One region of the Salipaludibacillus agaradhaerens genome, then DNA from elsewhere that is predicted to be linked to it. Evidence: predicted binding sites of a transcription regulator. Region 1 holds the regulator's gene; the other holds the start of a gene.
What was found. Region 1 encodes NrdR, which represses ribonucleotide reductase genes. Its sites were predicted from a motif close to AACACNATATATNGTGTT; they were not measured.
Positions count from the first base shown of each region.

Region 2: BK581_RS04385 (vitamin B12-dependent ribonucleotide reductase) is a predicted target of NrdR. The motif match lies at 4,685-4,702, and genes of this name have one in related genera.

Region 1 is NZ_KV917378.1:4,034,696-4,040,947, reverse strand. It holds gene mqnC (cyclic dehypoxanthinyl futalosine synthase) at 316-1,422, opposite strand; gene dnaI (primosomal protein DnaI) at 1,522-2,460, opposite strand; gene BK581_RS18500 (replication initiation and membrane attachment family protein) at 2,476-3,870, opposite strand; gene nrdR (transcriptional regulator NrdR) at 3,939-4,406, opposite strand; gene BK581_RS18490 (DUF1499 domain-containing protein) at 4,484-4,891, opposite strand; gene speD (adenosylmethionine decarboxylase) at 4,996-5,388, opposite strand; gene coaE (dephospho-CoA kinase) at 5,764-6,252, opposite strand, start outside.
Region 2 is NZ_KV917378.1:920,880-927,131, forward strand. It holds gene BK581_RS04375 (patatin-like phospholipase family protein) at 167-1,054, opposite strand; gene mntR (transcriptional regulator MntR) at 1,264-1,695, opposite strand; gene BK581_RS04385 (vitamin B12-dependent ribonucleotide reductase) at 1,967-4,522, opposite strand; gene BK581_RS04390 (lipoate--protein ligase family protein) at 4,983-5,762, opposite strand; gene BK581_RS04395 (rhodanese-like domain-containing protein) at 5,999-6,252, shown strand, end outside.

The sequences.
Region 1 (6,252 bases):
TCAACTCCTCACACTAGTACATGTATATGGAGCCTGATTAGTTTTATGAGTTGAAGTTTTCGACCTCTGTGTATAAAAGAGGTGATTAAGTAAAAAAAGAACTGTTTGCTTCGCATTTTTACTACGTGTTTTAACCAAGGTGACGCGACACACCACCATTTTACCGACTTATGAAATTTAAAAAGGTGATGTGACAAAGATAACCTGTCACCCCTTGATAGGTGTCCACGTAAAAAAGGTATCAATCATTAAAATGAAATGATTGATACCAATAGTTAAATTCTCTAGATACCTTTTCTTTCCTAAAGTATTATGCTAATTTTGCATCACAAAGTCCCGCTCCGCTTTTTCTCCCTCTTTAAAGGTACGAATATGGTTGTATTTCGTATCTCGTTGCACAGGAATTTTTCCGGCTTCACGAATAAAACGGATAATAAGGTTCGTATCTACTTTATAAGTAGCACCTGCTGCTGACACAACATTTTCCTCCATCATCGTGCTCCCAAAATCGTTACATCCATATGATAGAGACTTCTTGCCTGTTTCCGGCCCCATCGTAACCCACGAGGATTGAAAATTAGCGATATTATCAAGAAAAATACGAGATATGGCCAGATTCTTTAAATACTCTCTTGGGGTTATTCTTTCCCCTTTCATATTTGTATTGTCAGGTTGGAACGTCCAAGAAATAAAGGCGAGAAAACAGTCCGCTTCGTCTTGAGCATCGCGCACTCTTTGAAGGTGCAACGCGCGTTCTTCATATGTTTCTCCAAAACCGATGACCATTGTAGCAGTTCCGTGCATCCCTGCTTTTTTAACTGCTTTCATGCAGTCAATCCACTCTTCCCAAGTACCTTTGAGACGACTGATCCGACGTCTAGTTCGGTTATCAAGAATTTCTGCTCCACCCCCTGGGACAGAATCAAGTCCAGCCTCGTGGAGCTCTTTTAACACTTCCTCTAATGAAAGTCCTGATACTTCAACCATTTTATAAATCTCTGCTGGTGAGAAAGAATGCATTGTAATGTCAAACCGCTTTTTGATTTCTCTCAGTAAGTTTGTGTAATAACTAAAAGGTAAATTAGGGTTCGTCCCGCCCTGCATTAAAATCTCTGTTCCATCCACATCTATCGTTTCTTGTATTTTTCTAAAAATCTCTTCGTTATCCAATACGTATCCGTCTTTCGCGTTTGGCGGACGATAAAATGCACAAAACCGGCAATATGTATCACACAGGTTTGTATAATTAACGTTTCTGCCAATAACAAAGGTCGTTTCAGGCTCTGGATGCCACTTTTTCATAATGTCATTAGCTAGTTCACCCATTTTTTCTACTTCATCACTCTTGTATAGTTCAATGGCATCATCAACTGAGAGACGCTCCCCTTGTCTTACCCGATCAAGAATATGATCAATACTCATCTATGTCTCCTCCATTCCAATGCTTTAATCATCTTATTCCATGGTAACATATATTCCATTAATTTCGGTGGTAATTGTCTCAAAACAAACGGGGAATGTTTATTTCTCTCGCTTGTTTTCCCCTTTCATGTCAATCACATCATTCATATGCTTAATTCGTTCAAGAATTCTTCCGGCTTTTAACTGGTCCACCCTCTCTATACCACCCCTTTGAGTAGAGGACAAATGGATGGCTAATTCATCTAAGTCAAAGTTTGACGTAAAAACAGTCGGAAGTTTTTCCATCATTCTAAATTGTAGCATAGCACCTAATATATCGTCCCGAATCCAATTGGACATCGTTTCAGCGCCAATATCGTCTAAAATTAAAACAGGTGCTTGCTTCACCACGTCTAATTTATTCTGATAAGACCCATCTGAAATGCCAGTTTTTAATTCTCTGAAAAAGTCAGGTGCATAGACAATCATCGTGGTCGTCTCTCTATCAGCTAAATCATTAGCAATTGCCCCAACAAGAAACGTTTTCCCAACTCCGAAAGGACCGTGAATATATAAACCTCTGCCATTTTCTCCTGGTTTAACTTCTGCACAAAATCCCATTGCTTTCGCAAATGCTTTGACACGGGACGGATTATCTTCATGAAAATCGTCGAAACTAACCTCTGTCATTTCTTTAGGGATATAAAGGCTTTTAACGAAAGAAGCATGTCGCTTTCTTTCGTCAGCTTTCCTTTTTAAAGGGCAAGTTTGATATTCAAGGTGAATATCATGTCTATATATCGTTAAGTGTGGTTGATACCCCTTAATTAAATTAGGACATGCATCGAGACCAGGACACTTATCACAGTTTTGCCATTGCTCTTTATATTGATAAAGCTCATTTAAGCCGTTGTCTCTTTGCTCTGTCGTCAATTCAGGATGTGAGGCTAAATAAGAGCGTATACGAGCATCTTCCAACACGTCTTTCTTTAATTTTTGAAATTGCTGTTGAAGACGGGAATTTGAAAACTGTCGTAATGATTGATTAATAGACTCCATGTCCGATCCCTCCTTCTACTTGTTTTTCTTTAATAAATCACGATACTTCGCTGCTTCACGCTTAGCCTGTTCAAGCTCTTCAGCACTCCAATCTTCTTTTTGCCAATTTTCGTCCGTCATCCATTTTGGCTGGGGTTCTTTCTTTACTTGACCACCATAGCCTTTGCCTTGGCTAGAAATACTTTTTACTGATGCTTTACTACTTTGACTCTTCTGATTTTCTTTCTTTGCCAAAGCCATCGCATCTTGAACAGTTTGAATGTTTTTACGCTTCCAGTGGCCTGCAATTTTAAAGGCAAGGGCTTTTGAAAGCTTTTTATCGTTCACCATAAAGATATAATCAAGTAAGACATTGACCACACCTGGCGTAAGTTTGTATTCGAAAATCAGGCGTTCAATGATATCAATATCTCCTTCATAAACCTTTGCACCATCGCTTAATTCTTCTAAATATTCGATAGGAGCAGTAGATTCAAAGTAGAAGATTGTTTTCTCTTCTTGTGTTTTCGGTTCTTTAGGAGCAGTTGTTAGTTCTTCAGGTTGCTTTCTTAAACCGAGTCTAGGTGGCTCATCAGCTTCACTCATTCTATAACGCCTTTTCGCTTGTAATCTTAATTGCTCATCATCCAATTGTTCTGCATGGAGCATCGCATCCTGCACAATGTTAGCCATCTCCTCCGGTGAAAGCTTGTACATAAAAGCTAATTGGGCAATCAGCCGCTGGTTTTGCTCTTTTTCTACTTCTTCCTTCGGTACAAAGCTTGGAAGGAAATCGAGCAGTTTTTGAAAATCAAACTGACTCTCACCAATAGAATAAGAGCTCTCAGAGGCATGCCGCCCCATCAAAGGCATGGAAGACGATAAAGCTTCAAGCATCTCAGACGTCGTGCTTTTTAGCTCTGATGGATGTAGAGATGTAAAGACCTCACTAAAGCCTTGTGTAATATTTTCTTTGTTCGTTATGTCAACGCTGTTAACAGCAAAATATTGTCGAAGTTCACGATAACGTTCTTTCGTGCCAAGACGATTATAAAGAAAAACACTTAAAAGGTCATCGTCAAAAAAATCTTTAGCTGACATTGGAGGATGAAGGTGATAAAAATAGTGATACTCATCCGTCTCTTTTTCTCGATATACCGTCATTAATCCAAGAGCCTCTAACTTTTTTCTCTCTGAAAATATAGCATCAAGAGGCAAACCAGTAAACGTCATAATCGTTTTATGAATTCTCGTAATTTTTTTTTGTGGTTGTTTTTGAACATCAATAGCCAATGTCATGTATAGACTGTATGCAACAGATCCAATAAGAGGCTGATAAAGAAGTGTTAACACTTCTTTATCAGATACTTGTAAATAATCTGTCATATAGGCCGTATAACCATTCGAAGGGAGTATTTCTTTCCAGTGCATGATATTTCACCTAATCTTTCCCACTTTATTGCTTTACATATAGAGAAAATGGAGCGGCTAGGCTCCATTTATTTGTCGTTATTACCTTTGTTGATGAGCTCTTTAAGTTCATCGACAAACACATTAATATCCTTAAATTGTCTATACACAGAAGCGAATCTGACATAAGCTACATCATCAGTTGTCGCTAAGGCTTCCATCACATTTTCACCAATTTCATCACTACTTACTTCCGATAAGCCTTGATTGCGTATATCTTTTTCTACATCTTCAGTAATACTTTCTAATTTCTCTAATGGGACAGGTCGTTTCTCACAAGCTCGAATGAGACCACGAAGGAGCTTTTCTCTGCTAAATTCTTCTCTATTCCCATCCTTTTTCACAACGATAAGAGGCGTTTTCTCTACTCTTTCAAACGTTGTGAATCGATAGCTACATGCGTCGCATTCTCTTCTACGGCGAATTGAGCGTCCTTCATCACTTGGTCGGGAATCAAGAACCCTCGTCCCGTTGTGCTGACAATTAGGGCATATCATGACTTGTCACTCCATTCGTACACTGATTGTTAGATCTTAAAGATGTTTTATGAGTTTGGCAAATAAATGGTACCGTTTTATTTAGCTAATTCATCACCTAAGCCTGTCCCCACAAATTGCAACCGCTTATCCAAATCTGTATATAGTTCACGGATCATTTTACGACTATGTCCAAAATCTGTGAATAAGAACGTTTCAGTAGAAACAGAAAAGTCCACTGCCGTACGAAACGGACGGACCATTATAATAGTAGCCACAACGAAGGTTTTCTTCCCGCTTTTTACGTTGACGACAATTTCGCCATGGTCCTCAGAAACAGAGGCAACTTCAAACCCTTTCCGATTTCTTAACATCGTTTCTACTTCCATCATTGCTTTATCTTTCATTGTCTTATAATAACGTGTTTTGAGGCTGTCTTCGTGATGGTGTTCTCTCGTTTCAGTACTTGTACTAAAAATTTTTCTGAATGTATTTTTTATTGCCATAGCATACCATCTCCCACCTTATTACCTATAAGGATAGCAGTAAATGGCGATTTGTTCAATTGAAAAAACGCTCTCATGAAGACAGAGAGCGTACATGAAAGCTGTCAGGCCATACCCACTTCCACTGTTTTTTTATTTGCAATTGCAATAGGGCCCATCCCTCTAGGAATTTCCACCACTTCACTTGTCTTAGCATGGAGCTCACGTGAAATATAATCAGATGCGACATGAGGGTCAATACGATCTCCACATGTATAAACATCGATGCTGGCGTAACCATGTTCAGGAAAACTATGGATTGTTAAGTGAGATTCGCTAATAATGACAACGCCACTAACTCCTTGAGGAGCAAATTTGTGAAATGCCACTTCCCTTACTTCTGCCCCCGCTTCTAAAGCTGCATTGACAAAAAGCTTCTCTATAAATCCTATATCATTTAATTTATTTGTATCACAACCCCATAGCTCGGTAATGATGTGCCTTCCCATTGTTTCCATGGTCAAATCCCCCTTTAAATTTAGCATGGAGATGTTTTAGTTATTAGTTACTGGGGGAAAGTTAGTCCAAAGAGGTCCTAACCCTTGAGTAACAACTATTCTCCAATATGCTTAGTATCATGCTCACGAAAATTAGTATACTGTGTTTAATATACCAATGCAAATACTTTTTAATGTGTTTTACAAATGAATTATTTCCCTTATGAATTCACTTGTTCGCGAGGCTCTTAACATACCATTTAATACTATTAATCATTAGCCCCTTATTAATTTTAAAAATAAGTATATTTAAATTGAATCCATGATGACACAATTTATACGTGGATGGATTCAAGTTAAAATGACAAATGGAGCCCACTATATTGTTGGACTCCATTATAACGCTTTTAGGTTTTTCAATAAAGTTGTCACTTGCTCTCTCGTATGTGTTAAGTCAGAGGAGTTATCAATAATATAGGTAGCATATGCCTTCTTTTTATCAAGAGATAATTGAGAGTTAATGCGTTTTAATGCCTCTTCCTCTGTATAGTTGTTGCGTTCTTTCAATCGTTTTAATTGAATGCTTTTCGGAACATATACAAGTAGGATATTATCTACTAAATAAAAGAGTTCTCCTTCTATAAGAAGTGGGATATCAAGTATAACAATCGAATGTCCTTCTTTTCGTAAAGACTCAGCTTGATCTTTCAATTCTTTTCTTACTTGCGGATGAACAATTTGGTTTAATACATCTCTTTCTTTATCATCATTAAATATGATCTCCCCTAGTTTTTCTCTGTTTAGTTGGCCATCTTGTTTAAGAATGGCTAATCCAAAATGATCAATAATTTGATGATACGCTTTTTTTCCAGGTTTAACGACATT
Region 2 (6,252 bases), 3.1 Mb from region 1:
TATAATAAACCCTCAATCAGTGGCCGTTTTCGTTTCTTCCCCCACTGATTGATAGGTGAGTTAATCAGGACATTACTGGCCGTTAACTCCCACCTAATACATGTCGCTCTCCTCTCTAGTTTGAGCATGGATCTTTACGGACGGTTATCTGTAATGAATGCTCTAGTTAATAACTCCAACTTTTTAAAAATGCAGCTGTCGTCTTTCTCCCGAGGTTAACTAGCTGTTTTTTTTCTTTTTCGTTCATTCCAAAGTTGGTAACACCAGTTCCCTCTACCGGTATAAAGACAATGTCTTTAGCATCCTTTTTAGCTACATATCTTTGGTCATGAGCTGATCTCATCGTATCAAACATGGATAATAACAATGATAAGCTGTTCTTAATTGTTCTAGGAGGTATGTCTTCATACTCAGGAGCAAGGCGCAAACCAAGGATAGGACGCTCTCGTTTTTTCCCTTTTCGCATAAAAAGCCACAATGGAAAGTTACTTAAGACTCCCCCGTCAACTATTATGGAGTCTTCTCCCTTGTCATTTTTTAATTTTACCGGCTCAAAGAAAAACGGTAAGCTACAACTCATTCGAATAGCTTTAGCAACTGAAAATTGACCGGCTTCATACCCATATTGTGGTAAGTCATCCGGTAAAACAATAAACCGACCGTATGTCATATCAGAAGCTACCATTTTTAAACAACCATTCGGTAAATCATTGAACGTTTTTATCCCTTTAATAGCTAATGCGTCCTCAACCCATTTTTCAAAAGTATGTCCTTTATACAACCCCATTCGACTATATAAGGATAGCCATTTTATCAGTGGGAATATAGTACCTAGAGGTCTAGAATCTAGAAAATGCTTAGTATCAAGATCACTAAACAGTTGATAAATATCATCAGCGTGATAGCCTGCTTTAATGAAGGCAGCAGTCAATGCGCCTGCGCTTGTGCCTGCAGTACGTTTAAAATTGATATCCTTTTCAGCTAGCACTTCCAATGCCCCAACAAATGCTAAAGCTTTCATACCACCGCCTGCAAAAACACCGTCAACTTGCATTCAACCGACTCCTTTCATAATAAGAGTCTATTGATCAAGCTTCTAAAATATACATTTAACACTTGTTATTACATAAGATAAAATAATTTTTCTAAAAAGCTCATTTATTGGAAATTTTTATACATTCTTCATAAATGATTATTCCCCTGCTTCGTTAAGGACTCCTTATAATTAAAGGAGACATTGAACCTTTCGATTCAATGTCTCCGTCATGAGCCGCCTATTTCATCATTTTGTTTTTGTACAAGTCTTAACTCTCTCACACGTTGAGGGTTTTCTTCAAAATATTGGACAAGATCTCCAATCCGATCAATGGCATCCCAGCTAAGGTGATGTTCAATCCCTTCAACATCTTCATATATACCAGCTTCATTAACACCTATTATTCTCATGAATTCTTCAAGAAGATCGTGACGATATACAAGGCGTTTACCGATTTTTTTTCCTTTAGATGTTAAAATTAATCCCCGATATTTTTCATATATAAGATACTCTTGAGCGTCCAATTTCTGAACCATTTTTGTCACAGATGAAGGATGAACCTCTAATGCATCAGCAATATCAGATACTCTTGCATAGCCTTTTTCCTCAATTAATATATATATTCTTTCTAAATAGTCTTCCATACTTGGTGTTGGCATAGTGTCCCCCCAAAAAAATTGTCTCCGTATCTCAAAATTTATCGTATGTATTGAATTAAGACGTTGCAGTTAGAATTATACTATAAAAAGAGCCGTCACACTACAGGCCAACTTTATTCACTGTCATTTACCTTCATTTTTCTCACGTTTAAGATGTTTGATGTAATGTATTACTAACTTTTTTCCGTAAAAATAACCGTGAGTGTATTAAATGTTCACTCACGGTTCACATCATATAAAATTTATGGTTAACAACTCGTATATCATCTTTTTATAAACCACATTTTAATTGGGCACTACAATTCGTGCACGTATTACAGCCTCCAATGTCTTCTACGGTACCTTGACGGCATACAGGACATGTATCGCCAACTTCGCTTCCATAAGTAACAGACGTCGACCTTACATCAGCAATTGTATCAATAAGTACAACCTGTGTCTTTTGCTCATCTTTCATTTCTCCACCAGTTAAATCCACTGCGTAATCATCGTTTTCTTCTGCCTTTAAGGTTAAGACCTGTGAATCACGGCTGCCATCAACATATACTGTCCCACCTTTAGCCCCACCGTTATAAAGACGCTCATATACACTTTTCACTTGATCAACCGTATACCCTTTAGGAGCATTAACCGTTTTGCTTAATGAACTGTCCACCCACCGTTGAATCACACACTGAACATCGGCATGGGCTTCAGGACTTAGTTCCATACTGGAAATAAACCACTCAGGTAATTTGGTAGCATCGGCTTCAGGATGGTTATTCAAATAGTCTTGAAGGATTTCTGCTTTTACTTCAATAAATTTACCGAGACGTCCGCTTCTGAAATAAGAGAAAGAGAAATACGGCTCAAGACCTGTTGATACCCCTACCATTGTTCCAGTTGACCCGGTTGGTGCAACAGTTAATAAATGTGAGTTACGAATACCAAAGGTTTTAACGCCTTCACGTATATCTTGAGGCATTTTTTTCATATAGCCTGTTTGTGTAAATCTCTCTCGCAAATGAGCTGTTTCACCTTCATTATTACCTTCTAAATACGGGAAGCTTCCTTTTTCCTTAGCGAGTGCAATACTCGTTCTGTAGGCAGTTGTTGCAATCGTTTCAAACACTTTATCTACAAGCTTGTTCCCTTCTTCAGATCCATAAACTGTTTCTGTGTAAATAAGTAAATCATGAAGACCCATCACCCCTAAGCCTACTCGGCGTTCTCCTTTAGCTTGCTTTGTATTTTGTTCAAGGAAATATGGGGTTGCATCAATAACATTATCCTGCATTCTAACGCCAGTAGCAACAGTTTGCGCCAGCTTGTCAAAATCCACTTCTTTCTTTTCTTTATCTGCCATCTCGGCCAAGTTAACCGCTGCTAAGTTACATACTGAATACGGCGCTAATGGTTGTTCACCACATGGATTAGTTGCTACAACTTTTTGTCCATATGCAGTGGCATTTGTCATATCGTTCGCATTATCAATAAAGAAAATACCCGGCTCCGCAGAATATGTGGCACATATATTAATTAAATTCCATAGCTCTTGGGCTTTAATTTTGCGATATGTGCGTACACCGAACCCTAATGATTCCCACTCACGAACATCGCCGTACTCTTGCCATTCACGGTTATAAGCTTTCATTTCTTCTGCTGTATAATTTTCCACATCAGGAAAACGTAACGCATAATAGCTATCAGTTTCTACAGCCTCCATAAATTCTTTTGTAATGCAGACAGAAATATTTGCTCCTGTAAGAAACTCAGAATTGTTTACGGAATATGTGCCGCCACTTCGGAGCTTTTCTTCTGCTTCCGCTATTACTTTAGGATCAAATCCACCTTGTCCTTCTATGTTCTTATAATTAGCAATACTCTGATACATTGCCTCTTCAAGTTCAGATAGGGGAGTAAACTTAAGCTTTTCTTGAATAAGACGCTTAATTTGTGGATCTTCTGTATTTTCTAATAGAAAGCGTAGAATTCTCGGGTTTTGCATTTTTGAAATGATGAACTCTAAAATATCAGGGTGCCAATCTGCTAGCATGATCATTTGGGCCCCTCTTCTAGAACCACCTTGTTCAACTAGATGAGTCAATTTTGCAATGTCATCGAGCCATGACACAGAACCTGATGATTTTCCATTAACACCTCTCGCTAATGTATTTCGAGGTCTTAAAGTAGAGCCATTTGTTCCAACTCCACCACCACGGCTCATAATTTCCATCACTTGCTTGCGATGTTCGGATATCCCTTCTCTCGAATCTTCTAAATAAGGCATCACATAGCAATTAAAATATGTAACATCTGTTTCCGCCCCTGCTCCATATAGGACACGTCCCGCTGGCACAAAATTCATGTTCACTAGCTCATGATAAAATGTCTCAAACGATTCCTCTCGCTTTTCAGGATTTGTTTCAACATCTGCTAATCCCCTAGCATTTCTTTTGGCAATTTGCTCATAATACACTTCAAGGGGCTTGTCTATCGTGTCAAGGGTTCGTTCGACTACTCCTGTAGCTTTTTCTTCAGGATCATCTAGTACTCCAAGAAACTCATCCTCAACAGCAATTTTTGCTTTGCTTTCTTTCCAATTTAATTCCACAACAAAACCATAGCCACGTGCTGGAAATTTTGGATCTGCTTTCACTGTTAGAACAACAAAGTCTCCAACTTTTAACGTTTTTTTCTCAGTGTCTTTAAACGTATAACGGTCAAGCATAACGAGACGGGAAACACCACTTTGTTCCTTAGTCATCTCCGGTGTAATAGGAAATACTTGTGGAAAATGCTCAATATCTCGATTAAGTTGGTCAACGTTTATTTTCTTTTCTGACATAAATGTTGTCACTTGCTTTCTCTCCTTTTTATAAAATTCAATAAAGTGAATTATTTGTAGTTTCATAGCACTTTTTATAGACCGTCATCCAAAGGACGAAGCATTGCCAAAACTGGCTTGCTTCGTCCTTTGCTTGTTTCAATATATCATAGTCATTTATTATAATCAATATATAGTGCCATGGTTTTTAACGCATACACCATATATTGATTATAGGTCATCTATTTCATTGTTTGTCAACTTTAAAAATAGAAGAAAAGAAGAGAAAGCGAAAGAAAGAACATCATTTTACTAGAAAATAATTAAATAATGACGAATTTCGTTGCTTGCCTTCCAGAGTACATCAAAAAGTTGATTTTAAGGGATTATAGGCTCCTGAAAAAATATCGACATATTTCGACATGTTTATTCACACTCTACTTCCTTGCTGCTAAAAATCACAGGCTTTTCCATCTAGCTCTTACAACTTATAGTTCCATTCATCTTGGCTATACTTTACCTTAGCTAGATGAAGAATTTCTTCTTCCTGCGAAGCTGTTAGTACTAACTCTTCAAATTGAACGTTCAGCGCTGTTTCAAATCCAGCACGAAAGTTTTTTTTCATCACTGCCAAAGATGGTGGCTCAGGTATTAATTCGTCAATAGCTGCGGCTTTCGATTTAAACCCTTTCTGCATACGCTCTCGAACTCTTTCACTCGGATATAAAAATAAATCAAACAGCTTATCTTCATCTAATGATCTAATAATTGACCCATGCTGAAGAATAATGCCTTTTTGTCTCGTTTGAGCACTCCCTGCGATTTTCCTGCCCTCCACAACCATCTCATACCATGAAGGAGCGTCAAAGCACACTGATGAGCGGGGGTTCTTTAACATTTCCCGTTCTGCCTTCGTCTGGGGGATTGCAAATTCAGCTTTAAGGCCAAGACGATTAAATCCTTCCAACAATCCAGCCGAAATAACTCGGTAAGCTTCCGTGACGGACTCAGGCATGTCAGGGTGATCCTCAGAGACAATGACGCTGTATGTCAATTCATCATCATGTAATACGCCCCTTCCACCAGTTGGACGTCTCACAAACCCAAGCTTATGTTTTTTAACAGCCTCAAAATTAATTTCTTTATGTACTTTTTGAAAATAGCCAACTGAAAGTGTTGCTGGCATCCACCCATAAAAACGCACAACTGGATAAATGAGTCCAGCGCGATGCCAATCCATTAGTTTCTCATCCATTGCCATGTTATAAGCAGGGCCCTTGTTTTTTGAATCTATAAAAAACCATGTATCCACAACTTATCCTCCTTCACTACTACCTGTTTTTATCATAACCAATCTGCTAATTGATGACAAAACAAAACACTCTAACGTTGCCAACAGAAGCTTTTCCGTTTATCATTTATTAGGGACGGTGACACTTGGACTACGAGCGCTGTTTCATTTAAAATAGAATACATAGATGTTAAGGAGGGGCCTGCATGGAAACTTGGTTACTGATACTCATTACTGTTGCGCTTATCGTTTTACTCTTATTGCGCATAAAAAAGCCCAAGTATTTAAAAACGTTAAGCCAGGAAGAATTCAAAGAAAATTATCGAAAAGCTCAGTTAATCGATGTACGGGAAGAACGAGAGTTTAAGACCGGTCACATTCTTGGTGCGAGAAATATCCCATTATCCCAAATGAAACAGCGTATGACTGAAATTCGACCGGACAAGCCTGTTTATTTATA